One region of the Inquilinus ginsengisoli genome, then DNA from elsewhere that is predicted to be linked to it. Evidence: predicted binding sites of a transcription regulator. Region 1 holds the regulator's gene; the other holds the start of a gene.
What was found. Region 1 encodes PhoB, which activates phosphate uptake and scavenging genes when phosphate is short. Its sites were predicted from a motif close to TNTCATAAAACTGTCA; they were not measured.

Region 1 (15,334 bases):
CGGCACCGCGATCATCGCCGCGGCCGGGCTGATCAACGCGCTGGAGCTGACCGGCCGGACCATCGGCGACATCCGCATGGTGCTGAACGGCGCCGGCGCCGCGGCGATCGCCTGCGTCGAGCTGTTCAAGTCGCTGGGCACCCCGGCGCAGAACATCATCCTGTGCGACAGCAAGGGCGTGGTCTACCAGGGCCGCACCGAGGGCATGAACCAGTGGAAGGCGGCCCATGCCGTCGACACGCCGCACCGCACCCTGGCCGAGGCGGTGGCCGGGTCCGACGTCTTCATCGGCCTGTCGGTCAAGGGCGCGATGACGCCCGAGATGGTCCGGTCGATGGCGGACAAGCCGATCATCTTCGCCCTGGCCAACCCGGACCCGGAGATCGCGCCGGACGCGGTCAAGGCGGTGCGGTCGGACGCCATCATCGCCACCGGCCGGTCGGACTATCCCAACCAGGTCAACAACGTCCTGGGCTTCCCCTACATCTTCCGCGGCGCGCTGGACGTCCGCGCCCGCACCATCAACGAGGCGATGAAGCTGGCCGCCGCCCACGCGCTGGCCCGGCTGGCCCGCCAGGACGTGCCGGATGAGGTCGACAGCGCCTATTCCGGCCGCCGGCTGCGCTACGGCCCCGAATACATCATTCCGGTGCCGTTCGACCCGCGGCTGATCGAGGAGATCCCGCTGGCCGTCGCCCAGGCGGCGATGGAATCGGGCGTGGCGCGCAAGCCGATCACCGATGTCGCCGCCTATCGCCAGAGCCTGCGCCGCCGGCTGGACCCGACCGTCGACAAGCTGCAGCTGATCTTCGACAAGGTGGCGTCGGCCGACACCCGCGTGGTGTTCGCCGAGGGCGAGGAGGAGCGCACCATCCGCGCCGCCATCGCCTTCCGCGCCGCCGGCTACGGCACGCCGATCCTGATCGGGCGCGAGGAGCGGGTGCGGGAGACCATGGCCCGGATCGGCCTGCCCGAGGCCACCATCGCCGAGCTGGAGATCCACAACGCCCGGCTGTCGCGCCACAACGAACGCTACATCGACTTCGTGTGGCGCCGGCTGCAGCGCCAAGGGCTGCTGCAGCGCGACGTCGCCCGCATGGTCAACCAGGGCCGCAACATCTTCGCCGCCTGCATGGTCGCGCATGGCGACGCCGACGCCATGGTCACCGGCCTGACCCGCAACTTCACCACCTGCTTCGAGGAGATCACCCGCGTCATCGACCCGGCGCCGGACCATGTGCCCTTCGGCCTGTCGATGCTGACGGTGCGCGGCGGCACGGTGCTGATCGCCGACACCACGGTGCATGAGCGGCCGGACCCGGAACTGCTGGTCGACATCGCGCTGCAGGCCGCGGCCAAGGCGCGGGCGCTGGGGCATGAGCCGCGGCTGGCCTTCGTCTCCTCCTCCAATTTCGGCCAGCCGATGCGGGAGTTCACCCAGCGCATCCGCGACGCCGTCACCATCATGGACGCCCGCGCCAAGGCCGGCGGGGTCGATTTCGAATACGACGGCGAGATGACCGCCGAGGTCGCGCTCGATCATGAGCTGATGAAGCGGCTGTACCCCTTCGCCCGCCTGTCGGGACCTGCCAACCTGCTGATCATGCCGGCGCTGAACGCGGCCAATATCGGCGCCAAGATGCTCCAGAAGCTGGCCGGCGCCTCGCTGATCGGGCCGCTGATGTGCGGCCTGGAGAAGCCGGCGCAGGTGGTGCAGATGGGCGCGACGGTGACCGAGATCGTCACCGCCGCGGCGCTGGCCGCCTACGACGCGCTGCCGCAGCGGCGATAGTTCCCTCGCTGCAGCGCACAAAAAAGATGGGGTGATCCGCATCGGCGGAACGCCTCGGCACTAGCCCTGGGGCGCGGTCCGCATTATGGTCCGCGCCCATACCCCTTCGGAACGACCAGGGCCGTCATGGATATCAACAAGATCCCGGTGGGCGTGAACCCGCCCTTCGACGTCAACGTCCTCATCGAGAACCCGATGGGCGGGGTGCCGGTGAAGTACGAGCTCGACAAGGAGTCGGGCGCGATGTTCGTCGACCGCTTCCTGCACACCGCGATGGCCTATCCCGGCAATTACGGCTTCATCCCGCACACCCTGTCGGGTGACGGCGACCCGGTCGACGTCATCGTCGTCGGGCGCGAGCCGGTGATGCCGGGCGCCGTGCTGCGCGCCCGGCCGGTCGGCGTGCTGCTGATGGAGGACGAGGCCGGCGAGGACGAGAAGATCCTGGCGGTGCCGGTGTCGAAGCTGCACCCCTACTACGCCAAGGTGCAGAGCTACGAGGACCTGCAGGAGATCCTGCGCGACCAGATCTCTCACTTCTTCGCCCATTACAAGGACCTGGAAAAGGGCAAGTGGGTCCGGATCATGGGCTGGGACGGGCCGCAACGGGCCGCCGAGATGATCGTCGCCGGCATCGAGCGCGCCAAGGCCGACAAGAAGACCGCCGCCGAGTAAGCACCCCGACCGACATCGTCCTTGAGCCGCCCGGCCTGCTGGGCGACTCTCAGCGCACGGCCCCTGCCGGGAGCGCGCGATGTCGGTCCGCAACCTGGACGCCCTGTTCCGCCCGGCCTCGATCGCCCTGATCGGGGCCAGCCGCCGTCCGGGCTCGGTCGGCGCCGTGCTGGCCCGCAACCTTTTCGCCGGTGGCTTCGGCGGGCCGGTGATGGCGGTCAACCCCCGGATCCAGTCCTTCGGCGGCGCCCCGTCCTACCCCTCGGTCGCCGCCCTGCCGGTCGGGCCGGAGCTGGCGGTGATCGCCACCCCGCCGGCCACCGTGCCCGGGCTGATCGCCGAGCTGGGCGCCCGCGGCACCCGCGCCGCCGTGGTCGTCACCACCGGCCTCGATGCAGGCCCCGAAGGCGCGGGGCTGCGCCAGGCCATGCTGGACGCGGCCAGGCCGCATCTGCTGCGCATCGTCGGGCCCCATTGCCTGGGCCTGATGGCCCCGCATCACGGCGTCAACGCCAGCCTGGGCCATGTCGCGCCGCTGGCCGGCGACATCGCCTTCGTCAGCCAGTCCGGCGACATCGCCGCCGCGGTGCTGGACTGGGCCACCCATCGCGGCATCGGCTTCAGCCACGCGGTGTCGCTGGGCGACATGGCCGATGTCGATTTCGGCGACCTGCTGGACTGGCTGGCCGCCGATGGCCGCACCCGGGCGATCCTGCTGCATGTCGAGACCGTCACCCAGGCCCGGAAGTTCATGTCGGCCGGGCGCATCGCCGCCCGCACCAAGCCGGTGGTGGTGATCAAGGCCGGCCGCACCGGCGCCCTGGCCGGGCCGGACGCGGTCTACGACGCCGCTTTCCGCCGCGCCGGCATGCTGCGGGTGTTCGACCTGGCCGAGCTGTTCGACGCGGTCGAGACCCTGGCCGGCGGCCTGCGCGTCGACGGCGAGCGGCTGGCGATCCTGAGCAATGGCGGCGGCATCGGCGTGCTGGCGGCCGAGGCGCTGGCCGATGCCGGCGGCAGCGTGGCGGCCCTGTCGCCCGAGACCCTGGCCCGGCTGGACGTGGCGCTGCCGGGCCACAGCCTCGGCAACCCGGTCGATGCCATCGGCCCGGTCGACATCCGCGGCGACGCCACGGGCGAGCGCTATGCCCGCACACTCGATGCGTTGCTGGCCGATCCGGGCAAGGATGCCGTGCTGGTGCTGAACGGTCCCAGCGCGCTTGCCGATCCGATCCCCGCGGCGCGGGCGATGGTGCAGTCGGTGGCGCAGGCGACGGCGCGCAACGGCCGGCGGCCGCCCGTGCTGACCAGCTGGCTGGGAACCGGCGCCGCCGCCGTCGCGGCCAGACGCCTGCTGGCCGAGGCGCGGATCCCCGGCTACGCCACCCCCGGCCAGGCGGCGCGGGCGTTCATGCACCTCGCCCGCCATCGCCGGAACCAAAAGTCGCTGATGGAGACGCCGCCGGCCCTGCCGGAGGATTTCGTGCCCGACACCGAGGCGGCCCGGGCGGCGATCGCGGCTGCGTTGGTTGAGGGCCGGTCGACCCTGGCCGAATCGGAGGCCCGGTCGTTGCTGGAGGCCTATCGGATCCCGGTGGCGCCGGCCGGCAGCGCGGCGGGGTCGGAGGCGCACCCGCTGATCCTGGCTATCGGCGAGGATCCGCTGTTCGGCCCGATCCTGCGCTTCGGCCAGGGCGGCGCCGCCGCCGGGATGCTGGGCGACAGTGCCGTCGCCCTGCCGCCGCTGAACGCCGTGCTGGCGCGCGAGCTGATGGCCCGCGCCCGGGTCTGGCGGCTGCTGCAGGGCTATCCTGGCCGGCCGCCGCCCGACCTCGACGCCATCGCCCTGACCCTGGTGAAGCTGTCGCAGCTGGCCGCCGACCTGTCCGAGGTGGCCGCGCTCGAGATCAATCCCCTGCTGGCCGATGCCGCCGGCGTGCAGGCGCTGGACGCCCAAATCAGGGTGCGGCCGCCGTTGCCGGTGGGCACGCCGCGATTCGCCATCCGCCCCTACCCGCAGCGACTGGTCGAGCGGCTGGTGCTGCGCGACGGGCGCGAGATCGTGCTGCGGCCGGTGCGGCCGGAGGACGAGCCGGCGATTCGCGAGATGCTGCAGCGATCGGCCCCGGCCGATGTCCGGCTGCGCTTCTTCAGCACCATGCGCAGCTTCAGCCACGAATTCGCCGCCCGGCTGACCCAGATCGACTACGACCGCGAGATGGCGCTGGTGGCCGAGGCCGAGGAGGACGGGCGCAGGGTGCTGCTGGGGGCCGTGCGCATCATCGCCGACCCGGACAACGAGACCGCCGAATACGGCATCATGGTGCGGTCCGACCTGAAGGGCCACGGGCTGGGGTCCCGGCTGATGACCGAGATCATCGCCTATGCCCGCAGCCGCGGCCTGAAGCGGATCTACGGCGAGGTGCTGCGTGAAAACGTCACGATGCTGCGCATGGCGGGAGAGCTCGGCTTCGCCCGCGAAGATGTGGCCGACGAGCCCGGCATCGTGCATGTGACGATTTCGCTCGACGACCTGCCCGCTCTCGGTCAGCATTCCTGACAATTGTTCGACCGTCTGGGGGACAGGCTGGTCGGCGTTTTGTACTTTGAATGAAGGACTTATCCGTATACGTTAATCGCCTGCGTTAATGTTGGGGCCTGCGGCGCCGCCGTCGGTCTTTGCGATTCGGGGGAGCATGGAGGGGAATATGCCAGGGACAACCCGCTGGACCAGGGCTGTTGCGGCCACCGCGTTGCTTGCCGGCCTGCTGGCCGCCTGCGCCGAGGCGCCCAAGCCGAAGCCCGTGGTCGCGAGCGGCCCCTGGGGTGCCGAGATTCACGAGGCGTCGCGTCGCTTCGACGTGCCCGAGGCCTGGATCCGCGCCGTAATGCAGGTGGAAAGCGGCGGCCAGACCCATTGGAAGGGTGGCCAGCCGATCACCAGCACCGCCGGCGCCATGGGCCTGATGCAGGTGATGCCCGGCACGTATGACGAGCTGCGCTACCAGCACGGCCTGGGCGGCGATGCCTACAACCCGCGCGACAACATCATCGCCGGCGCGGCCTATATCCGCGACATGTACGACCTCTATGGCTATCCCGGCTTCCTCGGCGCCTACAATGCCGGGCCGGAACGCTATCGCCAATACGTCGAGGAAGGCCGGCCGCTGCCGCGCGAGACCCGGCGCTACATGGACATCATCGCGCCGCAGATCGCCGGCATCCTGCCCGGCAAGAGCGCGCCCGACCGCATGACCCAGTACGCGGCGGCCCAGATCGACCGGCAGATCCCGGCGACCCGCAACACCACCGTGGTCGCGGCGATGAAGCCGATCCCCGACGGCTCGTCGATGCGCGGCACCACCGTGGTCGCAGCCATGCAACCCATCCCCGATGGCTCGTCGATGCGTGGTGCGACCGTGGTCGCAGCCATGCAACCCATCCCCGATGGCTCGTCGATGCGTGGTGCGACCGTGGTCGCAGCCATGCAGCCGATCCCCGATGGCTCGTCGATGCGCGGCACCACCGTGGTCGCGGCGATGCAGCCGATCCCCGATGGGTCGAGCGCCTACCGCGCCGTGCAGCAGAATCCGGTGGCCGCCCTGGCCGCCCGGACGGTGCAGCCGGCCCCGGTGCAGATGCGGCCGATCCCCGACGCCGGCGCCGTCCAGGTCGCCACCGTGGCCCCGGCCGCCCGCACCGTCGTGGTGCCGGCCCCGGTCCGCATGGCCCCGATCCCCGACGGCAGCAGCCAGGTGGCCGCGGCAACCCCGGTGACGCGCAGCGTGCTGCCGCCGCCGGCCCGCATGGCGCCGATCCCGGACGCCCAGCCGGTGGCCCGCGCCCCGGCGCCCGAGGTCCGGGTCGCGGCGGCGGTTCCGGCTGCGCCGCCGGTCCGCGCCACCGCCGCCCCGACCCGCATGGCGCCGATCCCCGACGCCCCGCCGGTCCGCGTGGCCTCGGCCAAGGCCAACCGCCCGGCGATCCAGCAGGTCGCCGACGCCGGCGAGCCGCGCCGCCAGACCAACGGCCTGCCGGCCGGCTGGTTCGTTCCCAGCGCGCCGGGCAAGTAGGCCGGCGCTCCCTGCTCCCCAAAAAAGCCCGCGATGCCGGTCCGGCGTCGCGGGCTTTTTGCTGTCCGAAGCCGGGATCAGGTCGCGTCGATCATCCCCTTGCCGTCGCGGCGATAGCTCCAGGCGCCCGAGGGCGGCAGGCTGCGCCAGACGAAGTCGACCAAGCGCCCGCGCAGCCCCAGTTTGCGCCGCGGCAGCGGCGACAGGATCTGGTTGGTGATCTGCAGGAACTGGCCGGCCCGGCCCATCCGGGTGAAGGCAGCGTCGATGATGCGGCGCTGCAGCTCGAGCGGGAACCAGATGATCGGCAGGGTCGACACCACCGTCGACAGCCTGATGACACCGGCCGCCTCCAGCATCGTGCCGATGTCGGCAACGTCGCCCTCCAGCACCCGCACGCCCGGGAAGCGGCGGCGCAGCACGGCGCACAGCTCCGGCATCTTCTCGACCACGATCAGCTTCTCCGGCGGCAGTCCGGTCGCCAGCAGCTCCTCGGTGATGCTGCCGGTGCCGGCGCCGAGCTCCAGCACCGGGTCCTCGACCCGCGGGTCGACATGGCGGGCGAAGGCCCGGGCCAGAGCGGGGCTGGAGGGCGCCCAGGCCGCGATCTTGAGCGGCGACCGGAACCACAGCCGAAGGAACAGCCAGGAATCCTTGTTCATGCGACGCCTCCGAATCCGGGGTCGAGACTACGGGTCGGCACGATCATAAGAGCCCGCCTGGCGGCGGATCAGGCCTGGGCCTGGACGTCCAGCGAGTAGCCGGCCGAACGGACGGTGCGGATCAGGTCGATCTCGGTGTCGTCGTTCAGCGCCTTGCGCAGGCGGCGGATGTGCACGTCGACGGTGCGCGGCTCGACATAGACGTCGTGGCCCCAGACGATGTCGAGCAGCTGCTCGCGGCTGAACACCCGGCCGGGATGCTGCATGAAGTGGCGCAGCAGGCGGAACTCGGTGGGGCCGAGATGGACGTCGCGGTTGCCGCGGCGGACGCGGTGGCCGCCGAGATCCATGCTGAGATCGGCGTAGCTGAGCATGTCGCCGGCGCTGGACGGCGAGGTCCGGCGCAGCACCGCCTTGATCCGGGCCAGGAGTTCCGGCGTTGAGAACGGCTTGGCGACATAGTCGTCGGCGCCGGAATCGAGGCCGCGGACGCGATCCCCTTCCTCGCCGCGCGCGGTCAGCATGATCACCGGGATGTCGCGGGTCTTGGCGCCGCGGCGCAGCTGCCGGCAGACCTCGATGCCCGAGAGATGCGGCAGCATCCAGTCCAGCAGCACCAGGTCGGGGCGCTGCTCGCTGGCCAGCAGCAGCGCCTCTTCGCCGTCATAGGCGGCCAGGACGCGGAAGCCCTCGCGCTCCAGGTTGTAGGTCAGCAGGGTGACGAGGTCGACTTCGTCCTCGACCACCAGAACCAGCGGCTGAATGCCGGCCCTCATGGGCTATCCTCCGACTTTGCCTCGGGGATGACGACGGTGAAGGAGGATGAGTCGCCCTTGGGGCGCGCATCCTTGATCGGCTTGCCGGTGAGCAGGAAGTGGATCAGCTCGGCGATGTTGGTGGCGTGGTCGCCGATGCGCTCGATGTTCTTGGCGATGAACAGCACATGGGTGCAGGGCGTGATGTTGCGCGGATCCTCCATCATGTAGGTGAGGGTCTCGCGGAACAGGCTGGTGTAGAGGTCGTCGACCGATTCGTCCTGGCGCCAGGCGGACAACGCCTTCTCCAGGTCGCGCTCGGTGTAGGCGTCGAGCACGTCCTTGATGATCTGCTGCACCATCCGGCCCATGCGCGGCAGCGTCGCCACCGGCCGGACCACCGGCACCTGGGCCAGCGCCAGGGAGCGCTTGGCGATGTTGGCGGAATAGTCGCCGATCCGCTCCAGGTCCGAGGCGATGCGCAGGGCTGAGACCACCTCGCGCAGGTCGCCGGCGAAGGGCTGGCGCAGCGCCAGGATCTGCACCACCTGGGCGTCGATCGAGGTCTCGTAGGCGTCCATCTGCTCGTCGCTGCGCACCACCCGGCCGGCGAGGTCGGCGTCGCGGCGGACCACGGCCTGGATGGCGAGCTCGAGCTGGCTTTCGGCCAGGCCGCCCATCTGCACGATGGTGCGGCGCAGCGCCTCGAGCTCCTGATCGAAGGATTTGACGATATGTTCATTAGCCATGGTGCGGACCCTTCCTGACCGGGAGCTCAGCCGAAGCGGCCGGTGATGTAGCTGTGCGTCCGCTCGTTCTTCGGGCTGGTGAACAGCTCCGAAGTCTCGCCGAACTCGACCAGCTCGCCGAGATACATGAAGGCGGTGAAGTCGGCGGCGCGGGCCGCCTGCTGCATGTTGTGGGTGACGATCGCGATGGTGTAGTCGGTCTTCAGCTCGTCGATCAGCTCCTCGATCTTCGCGGTCGAGATCGGGTCGAGCGCCGAGGTCGGCTCGTCGAGCAGCAGCACGTCCGGCCGCATCGCGATGGTGCGGGCGATGCACAGGCGCTGCTGCTGTCCGCCGGACAGGCTGGTGCCGCTCTTCTTCAGCTTGTCCTTGACCTCGTCCCACAGCGCGGCGCGGCGCAGCGCCGCCTCGACCCGGCTGTCCATCTCGGCCTGGTCCAGCTTCTCGTACAGCCGGATGCCGAAGACGACGTTGTCGTAGATCGACATCGGGAACGGCGTCGGCTTCTGAAACACCATGCCGACCCGGGCGCGCAGCAGGTTGACGTCCTGCTTCGGCGCCAGGATGTTTTGGCCGTCCAGCAGCACTTCGCCGGTGGCGCGCTGCTTCGGGTACAGATCGTACATCCGGTTCAGGATGCGCAGCAGGGTCGACTTCCCGCAGCCCGAGGGACCGATGAAGGCGGTGACGCAGCGCTCGTACAGCGGCAGGTTGATCTTCTTCAGCGCCTCATGGTCCTCGTAGAAGAAGGACAGGTTGCGGACCGTGACCTTCTCGCGGAGGTCGCGGCCGAGGCCGGTCGGGCGGTCGACATTGATGTTCATGTCGAGCGTCGTCACCTGCGCACCATTGCCTGTCATGACCGTCAGCCCTGCTTGCTGCCGAGCGAGGAGAGCGCCCGGGCGATGATGTTGAGGAGGAGAATCGTCACGGTGATCAGGAGCGCCCCGCTCCAGGCCAGCTCGACCGATCGCGGATCGGTGCTGTTCAGCGTCATCTGGTAGATCGTCACCGGCAGGTTGGCGATCGCCTGCCCCATGTCCGCGCTCCAGAACTGGCTGCTGAACGAGGTGTAGAGCAGCGGCGCCGTCTCACCGCTGATGCGCGCGATCGCCAGCAGGACGCCGGTGATGATGCCGTTGCGCGCGGCGCGGTAGCAGACCTGGGTGACCACCTTCCATTGCGGCGAGCCCAGCGCCGACGCCGCCTCGCGCAGGGTGTTCGGCACCAGCCGCAGCATGTCCTCGGTGGTGCGGGTCACCACCGGGATCGCGATGATCGACAGCGCCACCGCCCCAGCCCAGCCCGAATAGTGGCCGAACAGGCCCGCGACCAGGACCTGGTAGACGAACAGGCCGATCACGATCGACGGGGCGCTGAGCAGGATGTCGTTGACGAAGCGGATGACCTCGGCGAGGCGGCTGGTCTTCCCGAACTCCGAGAGGTAGGTGCCGGCCATGATGCCGACGATGGTGCCGATCACCGTGCCGATCAGCGTCATCAGGAAGCTGCCGTAGATCGCGTTCAGCAGCCCGCCCCCGTCGGAGCCCGGCGCCGGGGTCGATTCCGTGAACAGGGTCACGCTGAGCGACCCGACGCCGTTGATGAAGAGCGTCGCCAGGATCCAGACCAGCCAGAGCAGTCCGAACAGCGCTGCACCGAGGGAGATGGTCAGCATCACCGCGTTGGTCGCCCGGCGGCGGGCGTAGCGGGCAGAGGCGATCTGCATGGCGGTCTAGCTCCCTGCCTTGCGCTGCAGCCGCATGAGCTGGAGCTTGGCCAATGCCAGGACGATGAAGGTGATGACGAACAGCGCCAGGCCGAGGGCGAGCAGGGCCGAGTTCAGCAGTTCGCTCGGATTCGAATTGGCCAGGTTGGCGATGGTCGCGGAGATCGTGGTGCCCGGCGCCAGGAGCGACGCGTTGATCTTGATGGCGCTGCCAACCACGAAGGCGACCGCCATGGTCTCGCCCAGTGCCCGGCCGAGGCCGAGCATGACGCCGCCGACCACGCCGGTGCGGCTGTAGGGCAGCACGACCTTCCACATCACTTCCCAGGTCGTCGCGCCCAGCCCGTAGGCGGATTCCTTGAGCAGCGGCGGCACCGTCTCGAACACGTCGCGGGTGATGGCGGTGATGAAGGGCAGGATCATGATCGCCAGGACGATGCCGGCGGTGAAGATGCCCTGGCCGTAGATCACGCCGGAGAACAGGAAGCCGATGCCCGGAAGCTGGCCCAGCGTCGCCTTCAGGAAAGGCAGGATCGTCTGCTGCAGCACCGGCCCCAGCACCAGAAAGCCCCAGATGCCGTAGATGATGCTGGGGATGCCGGCCAGGAGTTCGATCGCGATGCCGAAGGGCCGCTTGAGCATCGGCGGGCACAGCTCGGTCAGGAAGACGGCGATGCCGAAGCTGACCGGGACGGCGATGATCATGGCGATGACCGAGGTCACCACGGTGCCGTAGATCGGCGCCAGGCCACCGAAGATCTCCTTCGGCGGCTGCCAGGTCGGATCCACGAAGAAGCCGGGGCCGAAGGCCTGGAGCGCCGGCAGCGCGCCGACGGTCAGCGAGACGATGGCGCCGCCGAGCAGGATCAGGACCAGTACGGCGAAGGACTGCGTGGCCAGGCGGAAGATCGTATCCGCCGTGCGTTGGCGCCGGGCGACCCCCGCACCGATCCGCATTCCGATGTTCTGCGACGTCGCATCCACCATAAATCACCTTGCCCGGGAAGCAGGCGGCACCGTGCGGCCGGTTGTGACCCGCACGGTGCCGTATCGATCAGGAACCGGCTGCGATCACTTGGACGCGGTCCAGATCGCCTTGCCGTCGGTGGCCTTGATGTTGTCGGCCCAGGTCTTGTGAACCATGGTCACAACCGCTTCCGGCATCGCCACGTAGTCGAGGCTTTCCGCTTCCGGGGTGCCCTTGCCGTAGGCCCAGGCGAAGAACTGCAGTGCGGTGGCCGCGGCCGCGGCATCCTGCGGCTGCTTGTACATCAGGATGAAGCTGGCGCCGGTGATCGGCCAGCTCTCGGCACCCGGCTGGTTGGTCAGGATCACGTAGTAGCTCTTAGCGTTGGCCCAATCCGCGTTGGCGGCGGCGGCCTGGAAGGTCTTGATCGTCGGCTCGAGCGTCTTGCCGTCCTTGTTGACCATCCGGGCATAGGTCAGCTTGTTCTGCTTGACGTAGGCGTATTCGACGTAGCCGATGCCGCCTTCGGTCTGCTGGACGGCGCCGGCGACGCCGGCATTGCCCTTGCCGCCGAGCCCCGTCGGCCACTGCACCGAGGTGCTGGCGCCGATGGTGTCCTTGAACTTGGCGTTCACGCTGGACAGGTAGTTGGTGAACAGGAAGGTGGTGCCCGACCCGTCGGCGCGGTAGGCCGGAGCGATGTCGGTGCCCGGCAGCTTGAGGTCCGGGTTCAGCTTCTTGATCTTCTCGTCATCCCACTTGGTGATCTCGCCGAGATAGATCTCGGCGATGGTGTCACCGTCGAGCACGAGCTTGCCCGGCTCGATGCCCGGGATGTTCACGACCGGCACGACGCCGCCCATGACCATCGGGAACTGGACCAGCCCGGCGGCATCCAGGTCTTCGGCCTTCAGCGGCATGTCGGAGGCGCCGAAGGTGACGGTCTTGGCCTTGATCTGGTTGATGCCGCCGCCGGAACCGATCGCCTGGTAATTCAGGCCGACGCCGGTCTCTTTCTTATACGTGTCCGCCCACTTGGCGTAGACCGGGGCCGGGAAGGTGGCGCCGGCGCCGGTGATGTCGGCGGCCATGGCGGTGCCCCCGAGGAGCATGGCGGCAGCGCCGATCACCGCGCCGCGAAGGGTGGATCGTGAAAAGAGCTTCACGGGGATCTCCTGTGGTGGGTGGCGGCGACCCGGAATGTCGCCGGTCGAACGGCGAAGGCCGTATCCGTCCGCAGGCTATAGACGCCGGCACCGAAGCTTTTACGACAATTCGGTTACAGTTTTATGAAGGGCCCGGCCGCCGGCCTTTGCGCCTGGTGCTGCGGGCAGGTGCACCGTGAAGACGCTGCCGCGCCCGACCTCGCTGTCGATCTCCAGCCGGCCGCGATGGCGGCTGACGATGTGCTTGACGATGGCGAGGCCGAGGCCGGTGCCGCCGACGGCGCGGCTGCGCGCCGGGTCGATCCGGTAGAAGCGTTCGGTCAGCCGCGGCAGGTGTTCCCTGGCGATGCCGTCGCCCTGGTCGGTGACGGTGACGACCAGGCCCGGGCGCCGCCCTTCCTGGACGGTGCGGGCGGAGATGCCGACCACCGAATCCGGCCGGCTGTAGTTGATCGCGTTGGACACCAGGTTCTGGAACACCTGGTACAGCTGGTCCGAATCGCCGACCACTGCCGGCAGGTCGGGCGACAGGTCGAGTTCGAGCCGCTGGTTCTTGCGCTGAGCCTTCAGCTCCAGCGCGTCGGCCACTGCCTGCAGCAGCGGGCCGATCGTCACCCGCCCGGTCGGCGGCACATGCTCGTCGAGTTCGATCCGCGACAGCGACAGCAGGTCGTTGACCAGCCGCGACATGCGTTCGGCCTGCGCCTGCATGATGCCGAGGAAGCGCTCGCGCGCGGCCACGTCGTCGCGCGCCGGGCCGCGCAGCGTCTCGATGAAGCCCATCAGGCTGGACAGCGGCGTGCGCAGCTCGTGGCTGGCATTGGCCACGAAATCGGCACGCATCTGCTCGATGCGCTTGGAGATGGTGAGGTCGTAGAGCGTGACCAGCAGCGCCGGCTCCGGCCCGCCGCCCGGCTCGCGATGGGCCGCCTCGGGCGGGACGATCTCGGGCGAGACCGCGGTGTCGCGGCGCTCGAAGCGCTGGATGCGGACCTCGAACTCCCGTTCGATCGGCACCGGCAGGTTCAGGGGCACGGTCTGCACCGCACCGCCGGCCAGCACCGCATCGACCGCCGCCACGATCTCGGGATGGCGGATGGCGTCCGCCATGTCGCGGCCTAGCAGCCGGTCGCCGAACAGCCGCCCGGCGGCGCCGTTGGCGCGCAGCACGCTGCGATCGCCGGCCAGCACCAGAATCGGGTCCTCCTGCGCCTCCAGGATCTCCGACGCGGTCTGCAGCTCGACCGCCAGGGTGCGCTCGCGGCCGCGGGCGTGGCGCTGCAGCCGCAACAGGTGCAGGAACAGCACTTGGCCGATCTCGGTCGACGGCCGCGGCGGCGTCTCCGGCGCCTCCACCGTCGATGCCGCGATGTGGCGGCGCAGCAGTTCGAGGTCGCGCAGCAGGCGCCAGGCGAACAGGCCGGCGACGGCGACCACCGCCAGCACGCCGGCCGCAGCCAGCCAGACGCCGATTCCCCCCGCCCCCGCCGACAGGAACAGCGCCGCGATCACCAGGACGGCGATCGCGCCGATGCCAAGCAGATGACGGTAGATCGGACCGGCCATGCACGCGCCTCGAGCAGCGAGCCTAGGATACCGCGATCATGCGGGGGACGGCGAAGCTACGTGAGGGCGGTGACAGTTTCGTGTCGATTCCCTGCGGCATGCGGACCGCAGGGATGCGCCCGCCTCAGGATGGCTTGGACATGCCGGCGCCGACGCCGACATAGGGGCCCTGGGCGGGCTTGACCGCCGGGTCGCAGGCGGCGGCGAGCACCGCCACCGCGATCAGGGCCGACGCGAGACCGAGCCGCCGGTTCTTCATCGTCATTCCCCCTTGGCCACGCCGACCATGGCCGGGCGCAGCAGGCGTCCCTGCAGCACATAGCCGGGCTGGATCACCTGGATGATGGTGCCGGCCGGCTTGCCGCTGCCCGGCAGTTCGAACATCGCCTGGTGGAAGTTCGGGTCGAACACCTCCCCCACCGGCTCGATCCGGGTGACGCCGTTGCGCTCGAAGGCGGCCAGCAGCTGGCGCTCGGTGGCGGCGACGCCGTCCATCAGGGTCGCCAGGGCCTGGTCCTGCTCCACCGCCTCGGCCGGCACCGCATCGATGGCGCGGCGCATGTTGTCGGCGGCGTCCAGCAGCGACTTGGCGAAGCTGGAGATCGCGAACTTCGCCGTGTCCTCGCGCTCGCGCTCGGACCGGCGGCGGATGTTCTCGGTCTCGGCCAGCGCGCGCAGCGCCTGGTCCTTCAGCTTGGCGGTCTCGGCCTCCAGCGCGGCGATGCGGTCCTGCGCCTCGGCCAGTGCCGCCCCATCGTCACCGGCTTCGGATTCGGTCGCGGCGACACCCTCGACCGCGGGCTCCAGGCCCTCGGTCTCCGGCTCCGTCGCGTCCGGGCGGGGCTCGGGGGACATCGTCTTGCTCTGCATCATGCTACCTGGTTCGTGTTCTCGTTGGTCCACAGGAGACGCCCTATCATCTTCGCGGTGTAATCCACCATCGGGATGATGCGGGCGTAGTTCAGCCGCGTCGGCCCGATCACGCCGATGGCGCCCACCACGCGCTGGTCGCCGCCCTTGTAGGGGGCGATGATCATCGAGCAGCCGGTGTGGCTGAACAGGCCGTTCTCGGCGCCGATGAAGATCTGCACGCCCTCCGCGGCGTTGGCCGCGTCGAGCATCTTCAGCATCGACTCCTTGGTCTCCAGCACCTGGAACAGGCCGCGGATGCGATCGAGGTCCTCGAGCGCGGTGACGTCG
Region 2 (15,334 bases), on a different contig from region 1:
GCCGGGGCGCTGCTGGGGCAGGGGCCGCTGCCACGGCGCTGCTGGTCAGCAACGAGCGGATGGCGGTCGGCGTCTACCGCCGGCTGAACGAGGCCGGGATCCGGCCGGGCCGGGACATCGCCATCATCGGCGGCATGATCGACAGCCCGGCCAGCCGCTTCCTGTCGCCGGCGCTGACCTGCTTCCGGCTGTCGCTGCACGATCTCGGGGTGCGGCCGGGCGGGGTGGGGTGACGGCCGGCGCGGACCTCAGCCCGCTCCATGTCAATCGACGGCTTCCGCCTCCATGCCGTCGTCGCCTTGCCCCCGGCCGGAATCAGGGCGCCGGGCGGCGCGGAAGCGGCCGGGCGACAGGCCGTGGTGACGATGGAACAGCTTCGAGAATGCTGCCGCGGTCTCGTAGCCGACCCGGGTGGCAATCTGCGCGATCCCTTCGTCGCTGGATTCGAGCAGGAATGCCGCGTCGGCCATGCGGCGTGCGATCAGATAGCGCTGCATCGGCTGGCCGACGAGCCGGGTGAAGCGCGCCGAGAACGTCGAGCGGCCCAGCCCGACATGCTGCCCGAGCTCGTGAAGCGTCCAGGGCCGGTCCGGTCGTTCATGGATCAGCTGAAGCGCCTGCCCGATCTGCGGGTCCGCCATCGCGCCGATCCATCCGCCCTCCCCCGGGCGGAGAGACCTGATCCAGCTGCGCAGCACCTCGACGAACAGCAGCTCCGTCAGCCGGGACAGCGCGACGCGTTGCCCGGGACGCTCGAGCGCCGACTCGCTGACCATGCGCTGCAGGATCGCCTCGAGCCAGTCGCCATCCGCCGCCGGCTTCAGGAGAAGCACGGGCGGAAGCAGCTCCATCACGCTGCCGCGCGAGGGGCGCGACATGGTGAAGTTGCCGCAGATCATCGTCGAGGACGGTTGTCCGTCGCCGCCGTGACGGATGACGCCGGAATACGGGCGCGATCGATCGAGGTCCACAACCGAAAGCGGTGTCGTCAGGCGATCCGTATAGAAGATGTGCGGAGCGCCGCGCGTCACGACCACGAGGTCGCCCTCGGTCATGGGCCGTTCCTGTCCCGGTCCGAGCGCGAAGGTCGCCGAGCCACGGCTGAGATAGTGGAACAGGGCGTAGGGGCGCTCCGGCAGCGCCACGCCCCAGGGATGGCCGAGCTCGAAGTGGTACAGCAGGGTCCCGCCAAGGCGAACGCGATCGAGCACTTCGGCGAGGATGTCCATACAGTCGAGCTTAGGCCCGCGGACGATCGAACACAATATTCGGACGATGGCAGCCTATCGTCCGAAACGCCTCCATGCCATCTGATGCCCGGGCAGACCAATGCGTCCGCCCGGGCGGACCAACGCGTGGCGCGGCAGGCCATTTCGCCGAACGGGACATGGCAGAGCCGCGGCTTTACAGAAACGCCCGCCCATTCCCCCCAAATTCCGTCGTCCGATATCCCGAACAGGACCAATCCATGCGAAATCTTCTACTCTCGGCCGCCACCATCGTCATGGCCGGAACACTTGCCGCGCCCGCCCAGTCGGCGGGCCTGCCCCCAGGGTCGGCTCACAACATCGTGCTGGTCCACGGCGCCTTCGTCGACCAGACCAGCTGGCAGCCGGTTGCCGATATCCTCACGAAGAAGGGCTACACCGTCACCCTCGTCGAAAACCCCCTCACATCCCTCGCCGCGGATGTCGAGGCCACCAGGCAGGCGCTGGCGAAGCAGGACGGCAAGACCGTTCTGGTCGGCCACTCCTGGGGCGGCGTGGTGATCACGGAGGCGGGCAACGATCCCAAGGTCTCGGCGCTGGTCTACGTCTCCGCCTTCGCGCCCGATCGGGGGGAATCCCTGAAGTCCCTGGCCGATGCCGGCCCGGCCACCGAAGGCGGCAAGGCCATCCATCCCGACGCCAAGGGCAACCTCACCATCGATCCCAAGGTGTTTCCGGCGGCGGTCGCGGCCGACCTTCCCCCGAAGATCGCCGAATCCCTGGCGAACTCCCAGCTTCCGCTGAGCTACGCCGCGTTTGCGGCTCCGGTCGACACGGTCGCCTGGCGCGACAAGCCGACCTTCTTCGTGATCAGCACGAAGGACAAGCTGCTCGCGCCCGAGGCCCAGAAGATGTTTGCCGCCCGGATGAAGGCCCAGACGACGGAGGTCGCGGGGAGCCATGCCTCCCTCGTCGTCCATGCCGGCGAAGTCGCTGCGGTGATTGAGAAGGCCGCGCTCGCGAAGTGACGATACCGCTCCCGGCGCCCTGGCGCCGGGAGCGCCCACGCTTCGGTGCTCCCTCCGGCTGATATGTTGATGGAATTTTGATCGTCGATGCGCGCGCCTTGTGGCGATTTCGGATTTCATTGAAGCTTTGAGACGCGAATGAAACCGCCGGATGAAGGGTACGAAGTCCGCAAGGTCGAGGTGGCCGGGCCTCGGCATCGCCATCATCGGCGGCAGGGTCGACAACCCAGACCGGGGCATGGCGCTTCCGGTTCGGGCTTGTGTATAGTGGGTCTGAAATCGAGCCGGATAAGGGCTTGATATTACAGTTTTGTTGCGATCGATGAAGGTTCGGAGGCGACCCGTGAGCATGTTGCAGACCACCGCCGAGGCCCTTCCCGCCGAGGCGCCGGACACCGTGCGCGCCCCCGTCCCGCCTGCGATCGCCGTGGATTCGCCCGAACGCTTCATCAATCGCGAGCTGTCCTGGCTGGCCTTCAACCAGCGTGTGCTGGAGGAGGCCTACAACACCCGCTACCCCCTACTGGAGCGGCTGCGCTTCCTGTCGATCTCGGCCAGCAACCTCGACGAGTTCTACATGGTCCGCGTCGCCGGGCTGAAGGCGCAGGTCGCCCTCGGCGTCGCCTCGCCGAGCCAGGAGGGGCTGAGCCCGGCGCAGCAGCTGGGCGAGATCGCGACCCGGGTGCAGGAGCTGATGCGCGACCAGCAGCATTGCTGGCGGGCGCTGAGCGAGGAGCTGCGCGCGGCCGGCATCGCCGTGGTCTCCCGCGACGAGCTGACCAAGACCGAGAAGGCCTGGCTGGAGGAACGCTTCCTGGGCCAGATGTTCCCGGTGCTGACCCCGCTGGCGATCGATCCGGCCCATCCCTTCCCCTTCATCCCCAATCTCGGCCTCTGCCTGGCGCTGGCGCTGACCAACGACGAGGACGCGCATGAGGAGATGGAGGCGATCGTCCCGCTGCCGCCGCAGCTCGACCGCTTCACCCGCCTGCCGGGCCTGCCGATCCGCTTCGTGCTGCTCGAGGACGTGGTCAAGCTGTTCCTCGACCGTCTCTTCCCCGGCTACACGCCGCATGCCAGCGGCGTGTTCCGGGTGATCCGCGACAGCGAGATGGAGATCGACGAAGAGGCGGAGGACCTGGTCAAGACCTTCGAAAGCGCGCTGAAGCGCCGGCGCAAGGGCATCGTCATCCGCCTCGCCGTCTCGGCCGAGGTACCGGAATCGCTGCGCCGCTTCGTCTGCGAGAAGCTGAAGGTGAAGGACGAGGACGTCTTCGCCATGGACCGGCTGCTCGGCCTGGTCGACACCAAGAAGCTGATCGTCGACGAGCGGCCGGAGCTGCTGTTCCCGCCCTACAACGCCCGCTTCCCCGAGCGGGTGCGCGACTTCGGCGGCGACTGCTTCGCCGCGATCCGGGCCAAGGACATCGTCGTCCACCACCCGTATGAGAGCTTCGACATCGTCGTGCAGTTCCTGCGCCAGGCGGCGCGCGACCCCGACGTGGTGGCGATCAAGCAGACCCTGTACCGGACCTCGAAGGACTCGCCGATCGTCCAGGCCCTGGTCGAGGCGGCGGAGGCCGGCAAGTCGGTCACCGCGATGGTCGAGCTGAAGGCCCGCTTCGACGAGGAGGCCAACATCCGCTGGGCCCGGGACCTCGAGCGGGCAGGCGCCCAGGTGGTCTACGGCATCATCCACCTCAAGACCCACGCCAAGGTCTCGATGGTGGTGCGGCGCGAACAGGGCGGCCTGCGCACCTACACCCATTTCGGGACCGGCAACTACCACCCGATCACCGCCAAGGTATACACCGACCTCAGCTTCTTCACCTGCGACCCGGTGCTGGGCCGCGACGCGGCGGCGATGTTCAACTACATGACCGGCTACGCCAAGCCGGCGCAGATGGAGAAGCTGGCGATCGCGCCGCTGTATCTGCGCAACCGGATCATGGATCTGATCCAGGCCGAGATCGCCAACGCCAAGGCCGGCAAGCCGGCGCAGATCTGGGTCAAGCTGAATTCGCTGGTCGACGCCGACATCATCGACAAGCTCTACGCCGCCTCCCAGGCCGGGGTGGAGATCGACCTGGTGATCCGCGGCATCTGCTGCCTGCGCCCCGGCGTGCCGGGCCTGTCCGACAACATCCGGGTGCATTCGATCGTCGGCCGCTTCCTCGAACACGCCCGCATCCTGTGCTTCGGCAACGGCCAGAAGCTGCCGTCGCGCCAGGCCAAGGTGTTCCTGTCCTCGGCCGACTGGATGCCGCGCAACCTCGACGGCCGGATCGAGACCCTGGTGCCGCTCGAGAACGCCACCGTCCGCCAGCAGGTGATGGAGCAGATCATGCTGGCCAACCTGAAGGACGAAACGAACACCTGGATGCTCGATGCCGATGGCCGCTATCATCGGCTCGACGCGCCGGAGGCGGATGACTTCAGCGCCCACACCTACTTCATGACCAACCCCAGCCTGTCGGGCCGGGGCAGCGCGCTGAAGGATGCGAAACGGGCTCCACGCCGTCTGGTCAAGCCCACGGAATGAGGATCTGAGGTCAGGTGTTTCGTATCGGACCGATCGTGCCGTCCAGGCCCGGGCGGGTGGGTGTCATCGACATCGGCTCGAACTCCATCCGTCTCGTGGTCTATGACCGGGTGACCCGGTCACCGGTGCCGATCTTCAACGAGAAGGTCATGTGCGGGCTGGGGCGCGGCCTGGGCCAGTCCCGCCGCATGGCGCCGGACGCGGTGGCCCTGGCGGTGGACAACCTCGCCCGCTTCACCCGGCTGCTCGAAGGCATGGGCGTCGACCGGGTCGACGTGCTGGCCACCGCGGCGGTGCGCGAGGCCGAGGACGGCGCCGACTTCGTCGCCGAGGTCGAGCGCCGCTGCGGCCTGCCGATCACCATCATCAGCGGGGTGGAGGAGGCGCGGCTGTCGGCGCTGGGCGTCATCTCCGGCATCCGCGACGTCGACGGCGTGATGGGCGACCTCGGCGGCGGCTCGCTCGAGCTGGTCGGGCTCGACCATGGCGACATCGGCGAGCAGGTGACCCTGCCGCTCGGCCCGTTCCGGCTGATGGACGAGACCGGCGCGCGCAAGGAGGCGCGCAGCGTGGTGCAGGACACGCTGGCGCAGCAGGGCTGGCTGTCGCGCTATTCCGGCCGCAGCTTCTATCCGGTCGGCGGCGCCTGGCGCGCCATCGCCAAGCTGTACATGGAGCGCGAGAACCACCCGCTGCACATCATCCACCAGTACACGGTGCCGACCGCGGCGATGACCGATTTCGTCGGGCTGGTGGCGAAGCAGAGCAAGGGGGCGCTGTCCGGCGCCTCGATCTCGCGCCGCCGGGTCGAGATGCTCCCGATGGCGGCGCTGGTGCTGGAGGGCGTGCTCAAGGCGCTGCGCCCGGCCCGCATCGTGTTCTCCGCCCTCGGCCTCCGCGAAGGCCACCTGTTCGACCTGCTGTCGCCGGAGGACCAGGCGCGCGACCCGCTGATCTTCGCCGCCGCCGAGATCGCCCACCGGCTCGACCGCTTCGGCCATGCCGAGGTGGTGGCGGAATGGACCCGCTCGGCCTTCCCCGACGAGACCGCGGACGAGGCCCGGCTGCGCCAGGCCGCCAGCCTGCTCTCCGACATCGGCTGGTTCGAGCATCCCGACTACCGCGCCGAGCACGCCTGGCTGCGGGTGCTGCGCATGCCGGTGGCCGGGCTCGACCATGCCGAGCGCGTGTTCCTGGCCGCCGCGGTCTATGTCCGCTACGGCGCCGATCTCGGCGACGCGCTGACCCGGCCGGTGCTGGAGCTGCTGACCGACGCCGCCCGGACCCGCGCCCTGATCCTGGGCCAGACCCTGCGCCTCGCCCACACCCTGACCGGCGGCGCCACCTCGCTCTTGGAGCGCACCAGCCTCGCCTTCTCTGGCGATGCGGTGGTGCTGACCCTGCCGGCCGACGAGGAGGCGCTGACCGGCTTCGCGGTCGACCGCCGCCTCGACGCCGTGGCCAAGGCGCTGGGCCGCCCCGGCCGGGTGGCGGTCGAGGAATCCCGGCGGGCGGCGGGGTAGGAGCGGATTATTTCCGGATCGACACGCCCCAGAACCGGGCGGCGTCGGCCGGCCAGACGGTGAAGCCGGCGACGCGCCTAGCCACGGCGTAGTCGGAGCTGTGGAGGTACAGGCTGGCGGCCGGCGCCTCCTCGGTGAACAGCCGGCCGATTTGGTCCAGCACGGACTGCATCTTCGCCGGGTCAGTGGCGGCGTTGGCCTGGGCCAGCAGGGCGATGGCGCGCGGGTCCTTCCAGATCTTGCGCGGCTGGGTGCCGATGATCCGCTCCCACTGGCCCAGCGGGTCGAGCCGCGGCGAATAGGAGAAGGACTGGGTCTGGAACTTGCCGGTCTGGTAGGCGTCGAGCTGGGCGGTCCATTCCAGCACCTCCAGCTCGACGTTCAGCCCGGCGCTGCGCAGCATGTCCTGGGCCAGCACGCCGCAATCGTACATCTCGGTGTAGCGCTTGTTGGCGGTCAGCACGATGCGCTGGCCGCTGTAGCCGGCCTCGGCCAGCAGGGCCTTGGCCCGCTCCAGATCGAAGGGCAGGGCGTCGGTCTGGGCCTGGGAGTGGTAGGGGCTGAAGGCCGGCACCGGCGTCGCCGAGAAGGTCGAGCCGCCGAAGGTCACGGCGTTGGCGATGGTGGCGCGGTCCAGCGCCATGACGATGGCCTGGCGTACCCGCTTGTCCTGCAGGATCGGGTCCTCCGAATGCAGGATCAGCGCCTCCCAGCCCGGGGTGACGGCGGACTGGATCTCGAAGGCCGGGTCGCCCTGCAGCTGCATCCGGCCCTGCGACTCCAGCGGCGCGACGTCCAGCGCGCCGGCCTGCAGCGCGGTCAGCATGGCTGCCGGGTCGGGCATGATGTTGAAGCGGACCTTGTCGACATACACCTCCTTGCGGCCGACATAGCCGCTCATGGCGTCGTCGCGCGGGGTGTAGCCGTCGAAGCGGGTCAGCTCGATGTACTGGCCGGGCCGCCAGTCCGACAGGATGAAGGGTCCGGTGCCGACCGGCTTGTCCCAGCTGCCGTCGGGCTTGACCGAGGACGGGTGCAAGACCGGGGTGCCGCCGCAATCCATCCGCGCCAGGTTGTACAGGAAGCCGGCGCTGGGCCGGTCCAGCGCATAGACCACGGTGTCGGCGTCGGGGGCGGTGACGCTCTCGACCTTCAGGTCGTTGTCGCCGGTGTAGACGTCGCGGCAGCGCCATTTGGTGGCGGGGTCCATCAGCCGGTCCCACGACCATTTGACCTCGGCCGAGGTCATGGTCGCGCCGTTCTGGAACTTTACGCCGTGGCGCAGGTGGAAGGTGTAGGTCTTGCCGTCGGGCGAGACGTCCCAGCTGTCGGCCAGCATCGGCCCGATGCCGAGATCCTCGCGGAAGCCGACCAGGCCTTCGACGATGTGCTGGTGCACGATGTCGGTGGCGCCGTCGCGGTCGACGCCGGGATTGGTGCTGCGCATGTCGGCCGACAGCACGGTGCGGATGGTGCCGCCGCGCTGCGGCGTCTCGGCCGCGGCGGCGGGCAGGGCCGCCGCCAGCGCCGCCATGGCCAGGATCGTGAGCCGGTTCATGTCTGCCCCCTGTTTTCTTATCCGCCGAACACGGGCGCCCGGCCGGGGCCGAGCACGTCGTGGAAGAAGTCCTTGGCCCGGTCCGCCACCGCCGCCAGGTCGTGGGCGGCGCCGGGGACGATGTCGTGCCGCACCGCCACGCCATGCGCCTGCAGGTTGCGGCGCAGGCTGGTCAGCCGGGCGATGCGGTTCGCCCCGGCGCGGTTGGCGTCGTCCATCCAATGCGCGCTGCCCGGCCGGTGGATGATCGACGCCGTCTCCAGGTCGCTGTCGCCGACCGCCAGATGCACCGGCACCCGGCGGATCGCGGCGATGTCGGGGGCGCGGCCGAAGATCCGCTCCATGTCGCGGGTGCCGACCCACCAGTCGCGCTTCGGGTCGATCAGGGTGACCGATCCGGGGGCGCCGATCGACACGGCGCGCAGCCGCTCCGGATGCAGATAGAGGAAACGATGGGCGAAATGGCCGCCGCCGGAAAAGCCGAACAGGCAGAAGCGGTCGAAGTCGAAGCCATAGCGGGCCTCGACCTCCGCCACCATCGCCAGCAGCAGCCGGTCGTAGCGGATGTCGCCCTCGGCCAGGTATTTGTAGCCGTCCTCGTTGCCGTCGCCGCGGATATCGACCGGGAACAGCGGCGCCAGCACCACGGCGTCGTGCCAGCGGGCGAAATCCGCGAACAGGTCGCGGCTGCCCTCCATGGTCCGGAAGCTGCCATGCACCGACACCAGCAGCGGCACCCGCGCCGGCGATGATTCGCGCAGCCGCGGCGGAACGTAGAGGCAGTAGGAAAAGCGCGGATCGGCGCGGCAGGCGATGACCGGCGTGGCGCCGTAATGGCGCTTCGGCGCCGGCCTCGCCACGGCCGCGTCCGCCTCGATCTTCGCCGCCCCGCCATCCGCCATGTCGGTCTGCTCCAAAATTGGCGCCAATTTTTCCGTGACGATATCCGTGAAAATCGCATCCCGCAACCCGGCATGCTAGAAGGAGGGACGGGCGCGGCGGGAGGGCGGCGGTCCGGGGGCAGTCGAGACCGGGGCGGAATGAAGCGTCAGGACACGGATCAGGGGCGGATCGAAACGCTGGTCGCGGCGATCCGGGACGACATTCTCTACGGCGTCTACCGGGCCGGGGAATGGCTGAAGCAGATCGACCTGCAGGAGCGTTATGCCGCCAACCGCTTCGAGGTGCGGCAGGCGCTGGTCGAGCTGAAGAACCGCCATCTGGTCGAGCACAAGGTCAACAGCGGCTTCCGCGTCGCCTCGCCCGATCCCGACGAGCTGCTGCAGATGAAGGCGGTGCGGACAATCCTGGAGGCCGGGGCGGCGGCGATGGTGGTCGACCGGGCGACGGCGGCGGACCTCGCGGCGCTCGACGACCTCGCCACGCGGTTCGAGCAGGCGATCGAGACCGGCGACCCGCCGACCCGGACCGAGCTGAACTTCGCCTTCCACCGGCGGCTCTACGACATCGCCGGCAACCCGGTGCTGGCCGGGATGATCCGGGAGATGCGCGAGCGCGGCCAGGACGGCACCACCGGCCGTTGGTACACGCTGGCGGGGGTGCGCCTCAGCGCTCGGGAGCACCACGACATGATCGCCGCGATCCGCGGGCGGGATGCGAAGACGCTGCGCCGGCTGATCGACCAGCACATCAACCGGCGCTGAAGCCATGGGGTGAAGCCGCCCTGGCGTCACCCCATGAATGGGGCCGTCAGGCGCCCGCCGTGGCGAAGGCCGGCAGCCCGTAGGCCTCAATCGCGGAGCGGCCGAAGATCTGCGCCCGCTCGGCCTCGCTCAGATGGCCCAGGCAGGTCTTCAGCGCGCCGACGACGTCGTCATAGCTGCCGGCGACCAGGCAGACCGGCCAGTCGGTGCCGAACATGCAGCGGTCGACGCCGAAGATGCGCAGCACCTCGGCGACATAGGGCTTCAGGTGCTCCGGCGTCCAGTCGCGCCAGTCGGCCTCGGTGACCATGCCGGACAGCTTGCACCAGACATGGTCGCGATGGGCCGCGAAGCCGCGCATCAGCGCCGCCCAGGGCGCGAAGCCGCCGCCCTTGATGTCCGGCTTGGCGATGTGGTCGAGCACAAAGCGCAGCTCCGGGAAATCCTCGACCGTGCGCAGCGCCGCCGGCAGATGCGGCAGCTTGGGCACCAGGTCGTAGACCAGCCCGGCATCCGACACCGCGCGCAGGCCGCGGCGCACATCGTCGCGCAGCAGCCAGTTGGGGTCCGCCTCCTCATGGATCAGGTGGCGGATGCCGACCAGCCAGCGCCCCTCCGGCGCCGCCTGCAGCTCGGCCAGGGTCTGCCCGACCTTGGGATCGGTCAGGTCGACCCAGCCGACCACCCCGGCGACGAAGTCGGTCGCCGCGGCGGTGCGAATGAAGTCCCAGGTCTCGCCGAGGTCGTTCCAGGTCTGCACCAGCACCGTGCCCGACACGCCGTTGGCCTGCAGCGACGGCCGCAGGTCCTCCGGCGCGAACACCCGCCGGATCGGCGCGAACGGGCCGCTCAGCCAGCCATAGTCGCCCCGCTCGGGGTCCCAGAAATGGTGATGCGAATCGATGATCGGGGAGGTCATGGGCCGGTCTCCGCAGGCCGGGGAAGGGAAGGGCGCTTACCAGCGCTGGTGGACGAAGGGCTTGATGTCCTGGTCGTAGATCGCCCGCAGCTCGGCCATCACATCGGGCGGCAGGGCGGCGAGATCGGCGGCCTCGGAGTTCGACTTGGCCTGCGCCGCGTTGCGGGCTCCGGGGATGACGACGGTGACGGCGTCGAACATCAGGATCCAGCGCAGCGCGAACTTCGCCATGGTGGTGTCGCCGCCGACCAGCGGTCGGATCCGCTCCACCGCCTCCAGCCCCTTCTCATAGGGCACGCCGGAGAAGGTCTCGCCCACGTCGAAGGCCTCGCCGTTGCGGTTGAACAGGCGGTGGTCGGTGGCCTCGAACTTGGTGTCGGCGCGGAACTTGCCGGACAGCAGGCCGCTGGCCAGCGGCACCCGGGCGATGATCGCGACCTTCTTCTCCTCGGCCAGGGCGAACAGCCGCTCCGCCGGGCGCTGGCGGAAGATGTTGAAGATGATCTGGATGCTCTGGACGCCGGGATATTCCAGCGCCTTCAGCGCCTCCTCGACCCGCTCGACGCTGACGCCGTAGTGGCGGATCTTGCCCTGCTCGACCAGGCGGTCGAGGGCACCGAACACCTCCGGGTGGTAGTACAGGTCGGTCGGCGGGCAGTGCAGCTGCACCAGGTCCAGCGTCTCGACGCCGAGATTGGCCAGGCTGCGGTCGATGAAGCCGGACATGGTCTCGAGATTGTAGCCCGCCACCGTCTGCTGCGGCAGGCGACGCCCGGTCTTGGTGGCGACATAGGACTTGTCGCCGCCGCGCTCCTTCAGCGCGCGGGCGATCAGCTGCTCCGACCGGCCGTCGCCATAGACGTCGGCGGTGTCGATGAAGGTGACGCCGCTGTCCAGCGCCTCATGCAGCGCCGCGAGCGCGTCTCCGTCGTCGACATGGCCCCAGGCCGACCCGATCGCCCAGCTGCCGAAGCCGACCTCGCTCACCGTGCGGCCGGTCCGGCCGAATTCCCTCGCTCGCATCTCTTCCTCCATCTCACGCCGGCATGACGCGGCGCCGGCTTGATTCGACCAGGTCACAGGGTTATCATACAACTGGTGATCCTCTGACAAGACCTATATCGGGCGGGCGAGGAGAGTTTTGCCGTTGGCCGGGTTGGACGGCGGGGCCCCGGCTTCTGGACGGAAGGCTGCGGCCCGATCGCAAGTGCGATCCCGGGACGATCTTCGGGGCCGGGGCGACAGGTGGCTTGACAGACCTGTTGTCCGACATATCAGATGATAGGGTTGTATGATAACAGTGCAATAATCGATGCTGCTCGGGAGGCAACGCACATGATGGCATTATCGACTAGGACCGCCCTTCTGGCCCTGGGGCTCGGCGCGCTGGCCCTGCCGGCGGCCGCGGCCGACGACACCGTCAAGATCGGCGTCGTCGCGGCGGAATCGGGGGCCTTCGTCTCGGCCGGCCACACCCTGCCGGCCGGCGTCAGCCTGGCGGTCAAGGAGATCAACGACGCCGGCGGCGTCAAGGTCGGCGACAAGACCTACAAGATCGAGCTGGTGCGCCGCGACGACCGCACCGACATCGGCACCGCGGTCGCGGCGACCCAGGAGCTGGTGCGCGACGTCGGGGTGAAGGCGATCTTCGGGTCGGAATCGCACGACTTCACCCTGGCCATGGCCAAGATCACCCAGCCGGCCAAGATCCTGCACTTCGCCGGCAACAGCACGCTCGACACCATCCTGACCGACGCGGCGGTTGCCCCGGGCGGCGAGAACCACTACCTGTTCCAGTCCGAACCGCGCGAATTCCAGCGCAGCGGCAGCACCGCGCGCGGCGTGCTCAGCCTGCTGCAGCCGCTGGTCGACCACCCGATCAAGAAGTCGGTGATCATCGCCGGCAACGACGCCACCGGCCAGTTCCTGTCCTCCTACTACATCAAGGCGCTGAAGGCCGAAGGGCAGGAGGTGCCGGACATCATCTTCTACCCGCCCGACACCACCGACTTCTCGCCGATCCTGACCCGGGCGAAGAGCCTCAATCCTGACGTCGTGCACTTCTGGTACAACGGCGACTCCACGCTGACGGCGCTGCCGCAGGCGCTGGAGCTGGCGGTGGCGCCCAGCTACTTCCTGTTCGGCGTCGATCCCGGCATCTGGAAGGAGCGGGGGCTGTCGGCCGACGTGCCGGTGGCGATGAGCTGCGTGCCGGTGTGCTGGGGCGAATCCTCGAACGCCAAGGCGAAGTCCTATTTCGACGCCTATTTCGCCGCGGGCGCGCCGAAGGGCGTCACCTCCTCGGTCTCGCTGCTCTACTACGACTATGTCCACATGCTGGCCGAGGCCTGGACCAAGGCCGGCAGCTTCGATCCGGACAAGGTGGTCGACGCGCTGCTGGTGCTGCACCACCAGGGCGTGGTGTCGGACGACCTCAGCTTCAACGCCCATCACCAGGTCACCCACGCGACCGAGGTCTGCGTCGCCGACCCCGCCGGCAAGCTCAGCTGCGCCATGCAGCAGCCGCCGGCCGATGCGCCGATGTGAGCCGGCGGAACTGACCTGACCGGTAGCCGGCGGCGCCTTTTCGCCTCGCCGGTCCCGGCCTGCCGGAGGGCAACCCCCACCCCCTCCGGCAGGCCGGCCCATCTCGCCCCGCCGATCCGTTTCTTCCGGGACCCCGCCTTGGACATCCTCCTGCAGCAGATCCTGAACGGGCTGTCGATCGCCAGCGTGATCACGCTGATCGCGGTCGGGGTCACCCTGATCTTCGGCCTGACCGGCATCATCAACTTCGCCCATGGCGAATTCCTGATGGTCGGCAGCATCGTCACCTGGCTGGCGGTCGGCGCTGGCTGGGGCTTCCCGCTGGCACTGGTCGCCGGCGTCGCCTCGGTGGCGCTGTTGGGGCTGGTGCTGGAACGCGGGCTGTTCCGCTTCACCCTGAACCGGCCGACCAACGGGTTCATCGTCTCGCTCGGCCTGATCGTGGTGCTCCAGCACATCGTCATCCTGTTCTGGAACGCCAACCAGAAGAGCATCCCGCGGCCGCTGAACACCATCTGGGACGTCGGCGGCGTGCGCATCGCGGCGGTTCGGGTGATGGTGATCGTGGTGACCACGGCGGTGGTCGCCCTGACCTTCTTCATGATCACCCGCAGCCGCTACGGCCGGGCGCTGCGCGCCAGCGTCGAGGACCGTGACACCGCGGCGCTGATGGGCATCCCGGTGCGGCGCTACATCACCGGCGTCTTCGTCTTCGGCAGCGCCCTGGCCGGCCTCGGCGGCGCCCTGCTGATCGCCCTGTTCCCGATCACCCCCTTCACCGGCGGCACCATCGTGATGAAGGGCTTCGCGGTGGCGCTGATCGGCGGCCTGGGCAACCTTACCGGCGCCGTGGTGGCCGGGCTGATCCTCGGCCTGGTCGAAGGCTTCAGCGCCGGCTACGGCCTGTCGGAGTGGACCGACGCCTATTCCTTCGCCCTGATGATCATCGTGCTCCTGGTCCGGCCCAACGGCCTGTTCGGCGGCACCAGCGGCCCGCGCGTCACGTGAACGTTCCCCCGGGCCCTCCGCAATCCAAGGCTTCCGCGATGCAGTCCCGCTCTCCCGCCGGCCGCCTGGTCCTGGCGCTCGCCTTGTTCGCCGCGCTGGCGCTGGTGCCGCTGCTGGGGCCCAGCAACCGGCTCTTGTCCCTGGCCATCACCGCCGGCATCAATGTGGTGGCGCTGTACGGGCTGTCGGTGCTGTTCGGCCAGACCGGCATTCTGTCGATGGGCCATGCCGCGCTGGTCGGGGTCGGCGCCTACACCGCCGCCATCCTGGCGCGCGACTTCGGCTTCGACTTCTGGACCGCGATCCCTTTCGCCGCCGGGACCACGGCGCTGCTGGCGGCGGTGGTCGGCTTCCCCTCGCTCAGGGTCAGCGGCCACCATTTCGTGATCCTGACCTTCGCCTTCGGCCAGCTGCTGACCATCGTCCTGACCAATGGCGGCGACTTCACCGGCCGCGCCACCGGGCTCGACCTGGGGCAGCCGGTATCGCTGTTCGGCCTGGGGCTCGACCCGCTGCCGCAATTCTACTTGCTGACCCTCGGCTTCGTGGCGCTCAGCGCCGTGGCCAGCTGGGCCATCGTCAACTCCTCCTACGGCCGCACGCTGCGCGCGATCCGCGAGAACGAGAAGCTGGCGGCGTCGCTCGGCATCAATGTCGGGCGGCACAAGATCGGCGCCTTCGTGGTCAGCGGCGTCTTCGCCGGTGTGTCCGGCGTGCTGCTGGCCTATTTCCTGCGCCACATCTCGCCCAACCAGTTCTCGTCCTTCCCCAGCATCTACCTCGCCTTGATGGTGATGATCGGCGGCGCCCGGCTGCTGCTGGGGCCGCTGGCCGGCGGCATCCTGGTCGCCTTCCTGCCCGAGATGTTCGCGCTCGACCCGGTGCAGTCCCGCATCCTCTACGGCGTCTGCCTGATCGCGGTGATCCTGCTGCTGCCGAACGGGCTGATCGCCGGCGCCATCGACGGCTGGCGCAAGCTGTTCGCCCAGCGTGGCCGGCTGTCGGATGGGGCCCAGGCCGAGCGGCTGCCCGCCGCCAAGGCACCCGCTTCGAAGGCAGGAGGCTGACTATGGGCGCGCTCGAAATCCGCGGCCTCCGCAAGCAGTTCGGCGGCGTCGCGGCCCTGGCCGGGGTCGACCTGACCATCGTCGAGGGCGAGATCCTCGGCATCGTCGGCCCCAACGGGTCGGGCAAGACCACGCTGTTCAACGTCATCACCGGCGTGCACAAGCCGACCGCGGGCACGGTGACCTGGCGCGGCCGCGACATGACCGGCACCCCCGCCCATGCCGTGTCGCATGCCGGCATCGCCCACACCTTCCAGCAGGCCATGGCCT

Region 2: a site for PhoB is predicted at 2,539-2,554, ahead of E9232_RS20360 (RNA degradosome polyphosphate kinase). Genes of this name have one in related genera too.

What each region holds. Positions count from the first base shown of each region.
Region 1 is NZ_JAVDPW010000009.1:261,655-276,988, reverse strand. It holds gene E9232_RS25345 (NADP-dependent malic enzyme) at 1-1,792, shown strand, start outside; gene ppa (inorganic diphosphatase) at 1,919-2,467, shown strand; gene E9232_RS25335 (bifunctional acetate--CoA ligase family protein/GNAT family N-acetyltransferase) at 2,547-5,027, shown strand; gene E9232_RS25330 (transglycosylase SLT domain-containing protein) at 5,176-6,540, shown strand; gene E9232_RS25325 (class I SAM-dependent methyltransferase) at 6,618-7,202, opposite strand; gene phoB (phosphate regulon transcriptional regulator PhoB) at 7,271-7,978, opposite strand; gene phoU (phosphate signaling complex protein PhoU) at 7,975-8,706, opposite strand; gene pstB (phosphate ABC transporter ATP-binding protein PstB) at 8,733-9,566, opposite strand; gene pstA (phosphate ABC transporter permease PstA) at 9,572-10,435, opposite strand; gene pstC (phosphate ABC transporter permease subunit PstC) at 10,442-11,392, opposite strand; gene pstS (phosphate ABC transporter substrate-binding protein PstS) at 11,507-12,568, opposite strand; gene E9232_RS25290 (ATP-binding protein) at 12,668-14,134, opposite strand; gene E9232_RS25285 (hypothetical protein) at 14,259-14,399, opposite strand; gene grpE (nucleotide exchange factor GrpE) at 14,396-14,989, opposite strand; gene hrcA (heat-inducible transcriptional repressor HrcA) at 15,004-15,334, opposite strand, start outside.
Region 2 is NZ_JAVDPW010000007.1:156,164-171,497, forward strand. It holds gene E9232_RS20340 (type 1 periplasmic-binding domain-containing protein) at 1-87, shown strand, start outside; gene E9232_RS20345 (substrate-binding domain-containing protein) at 60-233, shown strand; gene E9232_RS20350 (AraC family transcriptional regulator) at 264-1,229, opposite strand; gene E9232_RS20355 (alpha/beta fold hydrolase) at 1,388-2,236, shown strand; gene E9232_RS20360 (RNA degradosome polyphosphate kinase) at 2,586-4,778, shown strand; gene E9232_RS20365 (Ppx/GppA phosphatase family protein) at 4,793-6,301, shown strand; gene E9232_RS20370 (ABC transporter substrate-binding protein) at 6,309-7,859, opposite strand; gene E9232_RS20375 (alpha/beta hydrolase) at 7,877-8,788, opposite strand; gene E9232_RS20380 (GntR family transcriptional regulator) at 8,900-9,523, shown strand; gene E9232_RS20385 (amidohydrolase family protein) at 9,570-10,442, opposite strand; gene E9232_RS20390 (aldo/keto reductase) at 10,479-11,465, opposite strand; gene E9232_RS20395 (ABC transporter substrate-binding protein) at 11,781-12,989, shown strand; gene E9232_RS20400 (branched-chain amino acid ABC transporter permease) at 13,128-13,997, shown strand; gene E9232_RS20405 (branched-chain amino acid ABC transporter permease) at 14,036-15,064, shown strand; gene E9232_RS20410 (ABC transporter ATP-binding protein) at 15,067-15,334, shown strand, end outside.